DNA from 2 places in the Enterobacter sp. MG-EB028 genome. Region 2 is predicted to be linked to the other one. Evidence: predicted binding sites of a transcription regulator. Region 2 holds the regulator's gene; the other holds the start of a gene.
The links. Region 2 encodes CRP, which controls carbon source genes, mostly activating them, when cyclic AMP is high. Its sites were predicted from a motif close to ATGTGANNNNNNTCACAT; they were not measured.
Positions count from the first base shown of each region.

Region 1 (7,573 bases), 1.4 Mb from region 2:
GCCCAAGACGGTGTTGTCGTTCATGCCGACCACCAGCCAGTGTTTCACTTCCGGGTGCTGGACCAGCATGGAGTTCGCGGCATCAAAGGCACCCGGGATGTCGTTAGATTTGGTAGGCACTTTGTAGATCTGTTTTTCCGGGAAGCCGGCCGCTTTCAACGCGTCCATTGAACCGGTCGTACGGCGACGCGCCGTGTCCAGCTCGTCCGCGGTGATAGCCATGACGGCGGTCTCTTTCACATCCCAGCCGCGTTTCTGCATCTCCTTATAAAGTTCCTGCCCCTGACGTTCACCGATTTTGGTCGCCGCCATCATGACCAGTGGAACGCTGTCCATGGGTTTGCCTTTGGCGTTAACGAACTGATCGTCAACCGCAATAACCTTCATGTCGTAACCGCGGGCTTTTGCCGCAATTGCTGACCCCAGTTTGGGATCCGGGGTGCAGATAACAAAGCCTTTCGCGCCGCTGGCCGCCAGGCTGTCGATGGCGTTCAGTGTTTTCTCACCGTCCGGCACGGCGATTTTAATCACCTCAAAACCTAAATCTTTTCCGGCTTTATCAGCGAATTTCCACTCGGTCTGGAACCAGGGTTCTTCCGGCTGTTTTACCAAAAAACCGAGTTTTAAATTCTCAGCGATAGCGGATTGTGACATAACGGCAGCCAGACCGATGGCCGCCAGCGCTTTAGTAAATTTGTGCATGGTAAACTCCAGCTTTAGCATTCTTTTCTGTAGGGAAGATTTGCGTGCTTCTTATTTAATCGGACTTAAAACAAGGCATTAGCGCTTACCTCGTCATAAGCGTTATTGCTGGTGATAGTTTTAGCGGGAAATTAATCATCCATAAGAGAGCCCCATCACACCGCAGAATTACAGTAATTGCGTACATAAATTCAGCGAAAAATGACATAAAAATGGCAGGAATTGTCAGACAAATGAAAGGGAGGTGAGCAGAATAATCCATAAGATTAGCTAAGAAATCCCTGATGCCTTACGGGGGTGACGCTGCGGCTATCGCCTGACGAGGGAACCATGCTTTTTATCAAAAAAGCGAAAGAGGCATAAAAAGGCGTTATTCCTTAAAAATTGATTTAGCGCAAATTTAGTAACGCATCATATATTTGAAATGAATAATCTGTATTTATTTTTTTTACAGAGCATTATTCCGGTTAAATATTCACGAACATAAATCAGCACAGCCAAAAAGGCATTTACCTTTTAATATCAATGATTTAATTAATTTTCATTTGGTGGCTATATATTTGTATTTTTGTACTATATTAAACTTTGTAATGTATGGTAAACACAGCCTAATTAAGAGTTTTCTTAATCATAAGACAAAGGTATGCTTATTTATATCGAACACAGGAAGTGAATTTTCGATCGACTTCAGTTACTGCAGAAATTGCATTTCTGTTTTTCTTCGCATTTGCCTGGCTGTCAGGTTAAGCAGCGGACATCACGTCCCACAGTCTATAAGGATATGAGTATGGCTACCCAAACGATGATGCAAAAACTTAACGCGCAGATGAACCTTGAGTTCTACGCCTCGAATCTGCACCTTCACTTAAGCGCATGGTGTTCTGAGAAAAGCCTCACGGGCTCTGCCACGTTCTTTCGCTCACAGGCACAAAGCAACGTCACCCATATGATGCGCGTCTTTAACTTCCTGAAGGCCGCAGGGGCTAACCCGGTAGTTAAAGCCCTCGATGGGATCAACGAAAATTACTCTTCTCTGGAAGAACTGTTTCAGAAAACGCTGGAAGAGCATGAGCAACGCTGCACGACGCTCAACAGACTGGCCGATGAAGCCAGAGCACAGCATGACATCACCACCCTTAAATTTTTACGCGATATGGACAAAGAACAGCAGCAGGACGGCATGCTGCTGAAAACGCTGGTGGATGAGATCCATAATGCCCGACAGGCAGGTTTATGCCCGGAGCAGGCCGACCGCCACCTGCTTGACCTGGTGACGGTGCAGCATCACTAAGCGTTTTAACCTGCCCTTTCCCTGATTCTGGGGGGCAGGTTCCCCTCCCTTTTCACCAACCCTCTGCTTTTGCTGAATTTTAACAAATCAGATCTCGCTCCCAATGATTAGCCTTACAAAATGTAATGATTTATTTAATTACATAATCATTGACGAGGGAGCAGCATGATCACCATTGAGTTTGTTGTCATTCTCCTCTGCCTGCTGACGGGTACACGTTTCGGCGGCATGGGGCTTGGGTTAATCAGCGGGATTGGCCTTTTTATTTTGTGTTTTGTCTTTGGACTCAAGCCCGGCAAGCCGCCGGTTGACGTCATGTTAACCATTCTTGCGGTGATTGGCTGCGCCGCCACCCTGCAGACGGCGGGTGGCCTCAACGTCATGATGCAGTTTGCTGAACGCCTGCTGCGCAAACACCCACAGCACATCACGCTACTTGCCCCTTTTACCACCTGGATGTTGACCTTTCTGTGTGGCACAGGGCACGTGGTCTATACCATGTTTCCCATCATTGCGGATATCGCGCTTAAAAAAGGGATCCGACCGGAACGCCCAATGGCGGTGGCATCGGTGGCATCCCAGATGGCGATCACCGCGTCTCCGGTTTCTGTCGCCGTCGTGTCGCTGGTCTCCATCCTGGCCGCGCAGCATGGGATAGGTCACGCGTGGGGGATCCTGGAAATTCTCGCCGTGTCGGTTCCCGCTTCACTTTTCGGGGTGGCGATTGCGGCCCTGTGGAGTTTACGCCGCGGGAAAGATTTGGCTGACGACATTGAGTTTCAGGAAAAACTAAAAGACCCCAGGCAGCGCGAGTTTATCTATGGCGGCACGGAGACGTTGATGAACCAGCGTTTTCCGAAGCAGGCCTACTGGTCGACATGGATTTTCTTTGCCGGTATTGCGGTGGTGGTCCTGCTCGGAGCCTTCCCTGAACTGCGCCCCGCCTTCGAGCTGAAAGGCAAAATGACGGCGCTGTCGATGAACCTTGTCATTCAGATGATGATGCTCATTGCCGGGGCCGTGATGCTGATGGTCTGCAAGGTCAATGCCTCAGCTATCTCAAACGGCGCGGTATTCAAGGCCGGCATGGTGGCGATCTTCTCGGTGTTCGGGGTGGCGTGGATGAGTGATACCTTTTTCCAGGCGCATCTCGACGAGTTAAAGCTGGCGCTGGAAGGCGTTGTGAAAAGCCATCCGTGGACGTATGCCATCGTGCTTTTCCTGGTGTCGAAGCTGGTGAACAGCCAGGCCGCGGCCCTGACGGCCGTGGCGCCGATGGGGTTGATGCTGGGCATCGATCCGAAAATGCTGATCGCCTTCTTTCCGGCGTCATACGGCTATTTTGTCCTGCCGACCTACCCCAGCGATTTAGCCTGCATCGGCTTTGACCGCTCGGGGACGACCCGCATCGGCAAGTTCATTATTAACCATAGCTTTATTCTGCCAGGGTTAATTGGTGTAAGCTGCGCCTGCGCGGCGAGCTACCTGCTGGTGCAAACCTTCTTTTAACCGCATCAACGGGCGACACGCGCGGTCGCCCGTGCGCAGGTTTAATGAGACTCGCCCTGCGGCGTGAAGCGCAGCTCTATGAGCGCGATGGCTTTCTGGATCGCGCGAAGCGTAACCGGATCGGCAGCGGCAGGATGGCTGGCAAAATCGATATTTTTTAGCTGCGTGGACATCTTCTCGCGCACTTCAACCGGCGCAATAACGTCCAGAACATCAAGAATTTGCTTGATAACCAGCTGACAGGCGACAACGTCAGATACCAGTTCCTGATCGGCGCTCAGGTTTTGTGACATGGGGCTTTCTCCTTATTCAAAGGCCGCCATAGTATCAAAACGTGGCCCCTGACATCTTCCCTTCATCGCCGCAAGACATAAAAAAACCCGCCGAAGCAGGTTTTTCTGTCAGAACATGGCACCCGGCGGCACGTCTTTAAAGGTGCGGCAGTAGTTGGCCCACATACTTTTCAGGATTTTGCGCAGTTTCATTGTGATGCTCCATTAACGTGTTATACAACGCTGTCGTCAATGTGCCTATAATATGACCACGGTCACAAAAATCAACATTTTTGTGATGCACATCACAATTCAACTCTCAAAAAGATCGTTAACCCACGATACCGCGAACAAAATCTTCGATCGCCTTATCCTGGCAATTTTCGAAGAAGCACTGCTGGAAACGCGGGCCGGAAACAGCGGTCTTTACCAGCTCAGGATCGATGGCGCGCAGCGAGTCCAGATAGTTATCTTTCACTACGGCCGCTTTCACCTGGTTCAGAATACTGGCGTTACGCACCTGCGGCTCTTTACGCTCTGGCGGATAACCCTCCCCTTTGCGGCCGGTGAATGCTTTTTCAAAGATAAAGCGAACGTTCAGCTCCGCCCCCCAGCCAAAACCTTTGGCAAACGGCAGCGAAAGCGCATTGCCGTTGTTGATTTGCGCAAAGAGGAAAGCGTCTGCGGGATCGATGCAGTAGCCGCAAATCACGCCAGGGTGGATGTTTAACGACATCAGCGCCCCCTGCCCGGTGCCGCATCCGGTGACCACGAAATCTACCGCTTTCGCATTCAGCAAAATACTCGCCATAATGCCCAGGTGGATGTAGGTCAGGTGATGATCGTTTTCATCGCTCATACCGACGTTATATACCGGAAACCCTTTTTCATCAGCTACCGTTTTCAGCTCTTTCAGTATCACCGCGTTTTTGGCCGCCTGGCTGTTTTCCATCATAAGTGCAATTTTCATTATCTCTCTCTCCGGGATGCGCTGCGGGCGAACCCGCTATGGATACCTTTTCATAATTTACCCTACTATCAAACAAACGCACTTTCAAAGTAAATGAAATGTGGTTTTAAAAAAATAAATGCGCGCTCACAGATCTGTGACAAATGCGCCACACGTCGTCCGTTGCAAAGAGAGAAGAGAGATTGTCCGGCTATTCGGGGGATTGCGGCGGGCATCTGCGGGTACGATAACGTATTTCCATCCACTCAGAGCGAACCATGAAAAGAGTCATCGTAGCCGGCGCTATCCTGCTGCTCGCAGGGTGCAGCGTTAACCGTCAGGCGGAAATCAGCAGCCTCGATGCCCCGAACGGCATTGTCCGCCTCGACTACGGCCAGGCAGTGCTGCAAAACGCCTGGTCAGACGAATATGTTAATAACGGTATCGCGGTAAAAGCCTGCCAGAACATGGGGTATGCCACCGCCTCTGCCTACGGGCAGCCCGTCAAAACCTGTACCCTGACAAGCGGCTCTTTGTGCCTGAACGAGAGCGTGACCATTCAGTATAAATGCATGGGGTATGCCGTTAACCCCAAGTCAAATAACCCCTGGTATTAATCAAAGCTGCCAGCTCGTGCTGGCGCTTTATTTAACTAAGAACAAAAATAATTCGCATTAATAAATATAAATATCGCCAATGCGTTTTATTCCCATTCGTATTTTGAAATAATAAATATTTAATTTTACTTTTTGCAAATAATTAAATAACAAATTATAGTGTCGCTCATTATGAACCCGTAATAATAATCCGGAGCGCCACCATGCTGAAAACTGAAATGATCGACAAGCTCAATGCGCAAATGAACCTTGAGCTCTATTCATCCCTTCTCTACCAGCAGATGAGCGCCTGGTGCAGCTATCACAGCTTCGAAGGTGCGGCAGCGTTTCTACGTCGTCACGCTCAGGAAGAGATGACCCACATGCAGCGCCTGTTCGATTATCTGACCGATACGGGTAGCCTGCCGCGCATCGAGAACGTGGCATCGCCTTTTGCCGAGTACAATTCTCTCGACGAACTGTTCCGCGCCACCTATGAGCACGAACAGCTGATCACTCAGAAAATTAACGAACTGGTTCATGCGGCAATGATCGGCCAGGATTATCCAACCTTTAATTTCCTGCAGTGGTACGTCGCTGAACAGCACGAAGAAGAGAAGCTGTTTAAATCGGTGCTGGATAAATTATCGCTGGTGGGTAAATCTGGCGAAGGACTTTACTTTATTGATAAAGAACTTTCGACTCTCGATACGCAGAATTAATATCAGCGCGGTGCCGGTTTCCGGCGCCGCGTTAATTTACATACACCCCGCGCAGCTGGTGCAGCGCCAGTCGTGGGGATTCACGGCCTGGTAAAAATTGCGGTAATTCGCCGTCTCCAGCGGAATACCCGCCTCGAAAAACAGGTCGGTTAGCCAGTCGACGTTCTCAATAATCCACTCATCTTCCTGTAGTCCCTGGGCGAACGCCTCATCCTCGGGATCGATAATCGAATAAATTGCCCACGTGCCCATGTCTTTTTCGCGTCGGGACTCCGGCAGCGTCAGGGGCTGATTCTGCCAGCTGATAATCCAGTGACCGTGGCATAACAGATTGCCTCCCCGGCTCCATGCCGCGGTAAATAGATTCTCCCCCGCCATAAAAACCCTCACTTTATTTTATTATTTGTACAAGGTGTTTACGTTACGCCTGAATTTCGCGCCGTAATATTGCCCTTATGAAGTAGGCATCACCCCATAAAGGATCGGAGGGTTAGCCGGGTGTAAAATAATCATTACACGACTTGTAACGGTGATTTGACGAATTACCGCTTTTCCCTTACTCTGCGCCGCAGAATTTGTCGCGATTCACCATCGTTGTAGAGGAAAGCGTGAAAAACAGAACCCTGGGAAGTATTTTTATCGTCGCCGGAACGACGATTGGCGCAGGAATGCTGGCAATGCCCCTGGCCGCAGCAGGCGTGGGATTTGGAATGACCCTGCTGCTGCTTGGCACGCTCTGGGCATTAATGTGCTACACCGCACTGCTGCTGCTTGAGGTATACCAGCATGTCCCCGCCGATACCGGACTGGGTTCGCTTGCGGCGCGCTACCTGGGACGCTACGGCCAGTGGATCACCGGCTTTAGCATGATGTTCCTGATGTATGCCCTGACCGCCGCCTATATTAGCGGTGCCGGGGAGCTCATCGCCTCCAGCGTCAATGACTGGTTTGGCTCAGACATTACCCCTGCCACGGGAGCCATCTTCTTTGCGCTCATCGGCGGCGGCGTGGTCTGCGTGGGAACCTCGCTGGTCGATCTGTTTAACCGCTTTCTCTTTAGCGCTAAAATTCTGTTTCTGGTTGTCATGCTGGTGCTGCTGGCGCCGCACGTGCACAAGGTGAACCTCCTGACGCTGCCGCTGGAAAAAGGTCTGGCGCTTTCCGCTATCCCGGTTATTTTCACCTCGTTTGGCTTCCACGGCAGCGTGCCAAGCATCGTCAGCTATATGAATGGTGATATTCGCAAACTGCGCCGCGTCTTTGTCATCGGCAGCGCCATTCCGCTGATCGCCTACATTTTCTGGCAGCTGGTGACGCTGGGCAGCATTGACTCTTCAACCTTCGTCGGGCTGATGGCGCAGCACGCTGGCCTGAACGGTTTTCTGCTGTCCCTGCGCGAGGTGGTCACCTCGCCGCACGTGGAGCTGGCGGTGCACCTGTTTGCCGACCTGGCGCTGGCGACCTCATTCCTGGGCGTGGCGCTCGGCCTGTTTGATTACCTTGCCGACCTGTTCCAGCGCCGCAATACCGCC
Region 1 covers NZ_CP195079.1:2,968,766-2,976,338, forward strand. The annotation lists gene araF (arabinose ABC transporter substrate-binding protein AraF) at 1-702, opposite strand, end outside; gene ACR42C_RS14110 (non-heme ferritin-like protein) at 1,490-1,993, shown strand; gene ACR42C_RS14115 (anaerobic C4-dicarboxylate transporter) at 2,159-3,502, shown strand; gene ACR42C_RS14120 (DUF2766 family protein) at 3,544-3,795, opposite strand; gene azuC (stress response protein AzuC) at 3,904-3,987, opposite strand; gene ACR42C_RS14130 (RpiB/LacA/LacB family sugar-phosphate isomerase) at 4,106-4,744, opposite strand; gene yecR (YecR family lipoprotein) at 5,002-5,340, shown strand; gene ftnA (non-heme ferritin) at 5,544-6,041, shown strand; gene ACR42C_RS14145 (hypothetical protein) at 6,078-6,419, opposite strand; gene tyrP (tyrosine transporter TyrP) at 6,650-7,573, shown strand, end outside.
Region 1: a site for CRP is predicted at 4,068-4,085, ahead of azuC (stress response protein AzuC). Genes of this name have one in related genera too.

Region 2 (7,573 bases):
GGCTTTGTGTCCCGGAGAAGGAGAAGTCCAGCTTGCGGGCGATGCCTTTTTCAAAGATATCCAGATGCTCGCTGCGGCCAACGCTCGGCATGATCATATGCAGGTCGTGGACGATTTGCGGGTTCACTTCGGCAAGCGAGCGGGACAGAAAATCCGCCTGCTTCTGGTTGTTGCCCTCCAGTACGACTTTGTCGCCCGGTGCGATCAGTTTTTCCAGCATGCCGACAATATCGCCGGTTGGCAGTACTTTCCCCTGCACCGGTACGGACGCCAGTCGACGCGCTTTCTCGCTGCGTCGTGTGTTCCATTGCCGCGCGGGTGTTTGCCCAGATAACATTATTAACCTCCTGATTCAGCACATCATTCTGATTTGCTTAACGTTGAGTAAAGTCTGCGCTCTGACGAGAAAGGCATCAATTAAGCGTAGGGCGGAATCATTAGCCTGAGAGTAATAATCAAGGTAAATATTTGTGATCGGGATCAGTTCCTGGTTCGGAAATCCAGGCTAAACGGGGTACAATTCGGAAAGTATCGTAAATTTCCGACAAGAATCAGCATCGCGCTTATGACCCAAATCATTCCATCAGACTTCGACATTGCGGCCGAAGACAGCACCGAGTTCGTGCCCCTGCGCGGCGTGGCCAATCCCCATTTGCAGACCATGCTGCCGCGGCTGATCCGCCGCAAGGTTCAGTTCACTCCGCACTGGCAGCGGCTTGACCTGCCAGACGGTGATTTTCTGGATCTCGCCTGGAGCGAAGCGCCGGAACAGGCGCGTCATAAGCCTCGTCTGGTGGTCTTTCACGGTCTCGAGGGGAGCCTGCACAGCCCGTATGCACATGGGTTAATTGAGGCAGCAAAAGCGCGCGGCTGGCTCGGCGTGGTGATGCATTTTCGCGGCTGTAGCGGCGAGCCGAACCGGCAGAAACGCATTTATCACTCGGGTGAAACCGAAGACGGAACGTGGTTCTTACACTGGCTGCGGGACAACTTTGGCACCGTGCCAACGGCCGCCGTGGGCTATTCGCTGGGCGGAAATATGCTCGCCTGCCTGCTGGCCAAAGAGGGCGACAGCGTACCGCTGAATGCTGCAGTGATTGTTTCCGCGCCGTTTATGCTGGAGCAGTGCAGCTACCATATGGATAAAGGCTTTTCCCGCGTCTATCAGCGCTACCTGCTTAACCTGCTGAAGGCCAACGCGGCGCGTAAGCTCAAGGCCTACCCGGATACCCTGCCGGTAAGCCTGCGCCAGTTGAAAAAGGTGCGTCGTATTCGCGAGTTCGACGATCTGATCACTGCGAAAATCCACGGCTTCGCCGATGCAATTGACTATTATCGTCAGTGCAGCGCCATGCCGCTGCTCAGCAAAATCACGCAGCCGACGCTGATCATTCACGCCAAGGATGACCCGTTTATGGATCACCACTCGATCCCCGCGCAGGAATTCCTGCCCGACAACGTTCACTATCAGTTAACTGAACATGGCGGCCACGTTGGGTTTATCGGCGGCACGCTGCGCCGCCCGAAAATGTGGCTGGAGGCGCGTATTCCTGACTGGCTTACTCCTTACCTGGACGGTGCAAAATGATCATTCCCTGGCAAGATCTGGCTCCCGAAACGCTCGATAATCTGATTGAAAGCTTTGTATTACGCGAAGGCACCGATTATGGTGAACATGAGCGTTCGCTTGAGCAAAAGGTCAACGATGTTAAACGCCAGCTGAAAAGCGGCGACGTGGTGCTGGTGTGGTCAGAACTGCATGAGACGGTCAATATCATGCCCCGCAACGCGTTTCACGGCTGATCTTCCAACCTTTTCAGTCAGGGAGTTGCTATGTCTGCCAGACATCCCATTATTGCCGTTACGGGGTCGAGTGGTGCGGGAACCACCACCACCAGCCTCGCTTTTCGCAAGATTTTCGCCCAGCTGAATCTCCGTTCGGCGGAGGTCGAAGGCGACAGCTTTCACCGCTATACGCGCCCGGAGATGGACATGGCGATCCGCAAGGCGCGCGATCTGGGTAAACACATCAGCTACTTCGGCCCGGAAGCCAATGATTTCGGTCTGCTGGAGCAAACCTTCCGCGAATACGGGCAGAGCGGTACCGGGCAGTCCCGCAAGTATCTTCACACCTACGATGAAGCCGTACCCTGGAACCAGGTACCGGGCACCTTTACCCCCTGGCAACCGCTGCCGGAACCCACCGATGTATTATTTTATGAAGGATTGCACGGCGGCGTGGTTACGCCTCAGCACGACGTGGCGCGCCACGTGGATCTTCTGGTCGGGGTGGTCCCTATCGTTAACCTGGAGTGGATCCAGAAGCTAACGCGTGACATGAGCGAGCGCGGCCATTCGCGCGAGGCGGTGATGGACTCCGTGGTGCGCTCCATGGAAGACTACATCAATTACCTCACGCCACAGTTCTCCCGCACCCACATTAACTTCCAGCGCGTGCCGACGGTGGACACCTCCAATCCGTTCGCGGCGAAAAGCATCCCGTCGCTGGACGAGAGCTTTGTGGTGATCCACTTCCGCAATCTTGAAGGCATTGATTACCCCTGGCTGCTGGCGATGCTGCAGGGCTCGTTTATTTCGCACATGAATACGTTAGTGGTGCCGGGTGGAAAAATGGGGCTGGCAATGGAGCTCATCATGACGCCGCTGGTTCAGCGGTTGATGGAAGGGAAGCAGATCGCGTAAAGATGTTCCCTCTCCCCGTGGGAGAGGGTTAGGGTGAGGGCATCAACACGCACGATGCCCCGTGAATCACACCTCAATCACTTCATACGAATGCGTAATTTTTACCGCTTTCTCCAGCATTAGCGCCACAGAGCAGTACTTCTCCGCAGACAGGTCCACCGCGCGTGAAACCGCCGCGTCTTTCAGCGCTTTCCCGGTGACAACAAAGTGCAGATTTATGTGGGTGAACAGGCGTGGCGCCTCTTCGCGACGTTCTGAGGTGAGTTTAACCTCGCAATCCGTTACGTCATGACGACCTTTTTGCAGAATCGACACCACGTCAATCGCACTGCATCCACCTGCCGCCATCAGCACCATTTCCATTGGGCTCGGCGCTTTATCGCCGGAGTTACCATCCATCAAAATCTGGTGTCCTGACGCGGACTCCCCCAGGAACGTTAAACCTTCAACCCACTTCACGCGCGCTTGCATATTCATTAACTCCAACGTTGCATTTTTGGTGACAGATTACGCGTGCGTTACATTTCTCGCAATGGAAGGCGACCTGCATCATGCTGAAGCGAGACACCAGGAGACACGCGGCGAAAGCTATGCTAAAACACTCAGGATGCTACAGTAATACATTGACGTTACACATGTATGCAGAGGACATCAAACTTTACTGGCTGCGAAACGTTACGACAGCCGACTTCCCAGGGTATGGGTAAGAATTCGATTGCAACCCCAGAGTCCGGATGCATCTGATGACTCTGGTGACAGCTTATAACAGAGGATAACAGCGCATGGTGCTTGGCAAACCGCAAACAGACCCGACTCTCGAATGGTTCTTGTCTCATTGCCACATTCATAAGTACCCATCGAAGAGCACGCTGATTCACCAGGGTGAAAAAGCGGAAACGTTGTATTACATCGTCAAAGGCTCGGTGGCAGTGCTGATCAAAGATGAGGAAGGGAAAGAGATGATCCTTTCTTATCTGAACCAGGGCGATTTTATCGGTGAACTGGGCCTGTTTGAAGAAGGCCAGGAACGTAGCGCCTGGGTTCGTGCAAAGACAGCATGTGAAGTGGCTGAAATTTCTTACAAGAAATTCCGTCAGCTGATTCAGGTAAACCCTGACATCCTGATGCGTCTTTCTTCCCAGATGGCGCGCCGTCTGCAGGTGACGTCAGAGAAAGTGGGTAACCTCGCCTTCCTGGACGTGACCGGCCGTATCGCGCAAACCCTGCTGAACCTGGCGAAACAGCCAGACGCGATGACCCACCCGGACGGCATGCAAATTAAAATTACCCGTCAGGAAATTGGTCAGATCGTTGGTTGCTCCCGTGAAACAGTGGGCCGTATTCTGAAAATGCTGGAAGATCAAAACCTGATCTCCGCCCACGGTAAAACCATCGTGGTTTACGGAACCCGTTAATCCTGCTTAAACGGCGTGCCATCGCGAGGTGTCACGCCGTTTTTGTCTCTTTTCCCCATGTGGCGCAGGCTGATCTATCACCCGGAAGTTAACTACGCACTGCGACAAACGCTGGTGTTGTGTCTTCCTGTGGCCGTGGGCCTGCTCCTGGGTCATCTTCAGCAGGGCCTGCTGTTTTCCCTCGTGCCCGCCTGCTGCAACATCGCCGGTCTGGACACGCCGCATAAGCGCTTTTTCAAACGCCTGATTATCGGGGGCTGCCTGTTTGCAGGCTGTAGCCTCGCGGTGCAGCTGTTACTGGCTCGCGATATTCCCCTGCCACTGATCCTGACCGTGCTGGCGATGACCCTCGGCGTCACGGCGGAAATCAGCTCGCTGCACGCTCGCCTGCTTCCAGCGTCACTCATTGCGGCCATCTTTACCCTGAGCCTCGCCGGGAATATGCCCGTGTGGGAGCCGCTGCTGATCTACGCCCTCGGCACGCTGTGGTACGGGCTGTTTAACTGGTTCTGGTTCTGGCTATGGCGAGAGCAGCCGCTGCGAGAATCTCTGAGCCTGCTCTACGTGCAGCTTGCGGATTACTGCGAAGCCAAATACACCCTGCTCACCCAGCATACCGATCCGGAAAAATCCTTACCGCCGCTGCTGACGCGCCAGCAAAAAGTGGTGGATTTGATAAGCCAGTGCTATCAGCAGCTGCATATGCTCGCCGCAAACAAGAACCACGAGTACAAACGGCTGCTGCGTACCTTCCAGGTGGGGCTGGACCTTCAGGAGCATATCTCCGTTAGCCTTCATCACCCGCAGGAGGTGCAAAAGCTGGTTGAGCGCAGCCATGCCGAAGCGGTGATTCGCTGGAACGCGCAGACCGTCTCCGCGCGCCTGCGGGTGCTGGCTGACGATATACTTTATCACCGCTACCCCACGCGCTTTAACATGGACAAACAGCTCGGCGCGCTGGAGAAAATTGCCCGTCAGCACCCGGAAAATCCGGTCGGCCAGTTTGCCGCCTGGCACTTCAGCCGCATCGCCCGCGTGCTGCGCACCCAGCGACCGCTTTATCCCCGCGACCTGATGGCGGATAAACAAAAACGTCTGCCGCTGCTGCCGGCGCTCAAAAGCTATCTTTCTCTTAAATCGTCCGCCCTGCGCAACGCCGCACGAATTAGCGTCATGCTCAGTATCGCCAGCCTGATGGGCATGGCGCTGCACCTGCCGAAACCCTACTGGATCTTAATGACCGTGCTGTTTGTCACCCAGAACGGCTATGGCGCCACGCGGGTGCGCATTCTGCACCGGGCGGGCGGCACGATGGCGGGGCTGATTATTGCAGGCGTGACGCTGCACTTTCACGTGCCCGAGGGCTATACCCTGGCGGGCATGCTGGCTATCACCCTGGTGAGCTATCTAATCATTCGCAAAAACTACGGCTGGGCGATGGTGGGCTTTACGGTAACGGCGGTATATACCCTGCAGCTGCTTACGCTTAACGGCGAACAGTTCATCGTTGCCCGCCTGATCGACACGCTGATTGGCTGTCTGATCGCCTTTGGCGGTATGGTCTGGCTGTGGCCACAGTGGCAGAGCGGGCTGCTAAGACAGAACGCCCACGACGCGCTGGAGGCCGATCAGCAGGCCATTCGTCTGATCCTGAGCGACGATCCGCAGCCTTCCCCGCTTGCCTACGAACGTATGAAGGTCAACCAGGCGCATAACGCCCTCTTTAACTCGCTGAATCAGGCGATGCAGGAGCCGGGCTTTAATTCTCATTATCTGGCGGACATGAAGCTGTGGGTGACGCACAGCCAGTTTATCGTCGAGCATATCAACGCCATGACGACGCTGGCGCGCGAGCACACGATGCTGACGCCGGATCTGGCGCAGCGCTATTTGCAGTCGTGTGAAATTGCGTTGCAGAGGTGTCAGCAGCGTCTGGAGTATGACGCGCCGGGCGAATCGGGCGACTCAAACATTCTGGAAGCGCCGGAGACGTTAACCCACGGGCCGATGAGCACGCTGGAGCAGCATTTGCAGCGTGTGCTGGGACATCTGAACACCATGCACACCATTTCGTCGGTGGCATGGCGTCAGCGCCCGCATCACGGGATTTGGTTAACGCGCCGGTTAAAGCGAACCGAGTATTAGCCTTTAACGAGCTTCGCGACCGCCGCGGCAAAGCGGGTTAACCCGTCTTCTATATCTTTTTCTTCCACCACCAGCGACGGCGCAAAGCGCATCACGTCCGGCCCCGCGTTGAGCACCATGACGCCTTCATGCGCGGCAGCGTGAAGGAAATCGCGCGCGCGGCCTTTGTACTGCGGCTTCAGCTCGGCGCCAATCAACAGCCCCATTCCGCGGATCTCGCTGAACACGTCGTACTGTTCATCAATCTTTTTCAGGTGTTTCACAAACAGCTCGCGTTTCGCGCTAACGCCGTTCAGCACTTCCGGCGTGTTGATGATGTCGAACGCGGCTCCCGCCACGGCGCTCGCCAGCGGGTTACCGCCGTAGGTGGAGCCGTGAGATCCGACGTGGAACGCGGAGGCGATCTCCTGCGTCGTCAGTACCGCACTCACCGGGAAACCACCGCCGAGCGCTTTGGCGCTGGTCAGAATATCCGGCGTCACGCCGTAGTGCATGTAAGCAAACAGGTCTCCGGTACGCCCCATCCCGCACTGTACCTCATCAAACACCAGCAGCGCCTGATGTTCGTCGCACAGCGCGCGCAGCCCTTTCAGGAACTCCGGGGTCGCCGCCGTCACGCCGCCTTCACCCTGAATCGGCTCCACCACTACCGCGCAGGTGTGGTCGTCCATCACCGCTTTCACCGCGTGCAGATCGTTAAACGGCACGTGGACGATGTCTGCCGGTTTTGGGCCAAAGCCGTCGGAATACTTCGGCTGGCCGCCAACGGAGACGGTAAAGAAAGAGCGTCCGTGGAAGGCGTTATGGAAGGCGATGATTTTGGTTTTGTAAGGACTGTGACGCGTTGTCGCGTAGTAGCGCGCCAGCTTGAAGGCGGTTTCGTTGGCCTCGGTGCCGGAGTTCATAAACAGCACGCGCTCGGCAAAGGTGGCATCAATGATCTTACGGCCCAGGCGCAGCGCCGGTTCGTTGGTGAACACGTTACTGGTGTGCCACAGGGTTTCGCCCTGGGTTTTCAGCGCCTCCACCAGCGCAGGATGGCAGTGACCCAGCGCCGTAACCGCAATACCGCCCGCGAAATCCACATACTCTTTGCCCTGCTGATCCCAGACGCGGCTGCCCTTCCCCTTCACCGGGATAAACTCAGCCGGTGCATAAATCGGCAGAATCACTTCATCGAATGTCGCGCGGGTAATTGCTGGTTGTTCAGTTGCCATGTCATGCCCATCCATTTTATGTCACATTGATTGTGAAAATATAATCACAAAATATGCATAAAAAATCACAGCAAGGCAACAGATATTCAGCGA
Region 2 covers NZ_CP195079.1:4,417,426-4,424,998, forward strand. The annotation lists gene mdcA (malonate decarboxylase subunit alpha) at 1-337, opposite strand, end outside; gene ACR42C_RS21070 (hydrolase) at 566-1,588, shown strand; gene ACR42C_RS21075 (YheU family protein) at 1,585-1,803, shown strand; gene ACR42C_RS21080 (phosphoribulokinase) at 1,834-2,703, shown strand; gene ACR42C_RS21085 (OsmC family protein) at 2,770-3,174, opposite strand; gene crp (cAMP-activated global transcriptional regulator CRP) at 3,486-4,118, shown strand; gene ACR42C_RS21095 (YccS/YhfK family putative transporter) at 4,176-6,263, shown strand; gene argD (bifunctional acetylornithine/succinyldiaminopimelate transaminase) at 6,260-7,480, opposite strand; gene pabA (aminodeoxychorismate synthase component 2) at 7,567-7,573, opposite strand, start outside.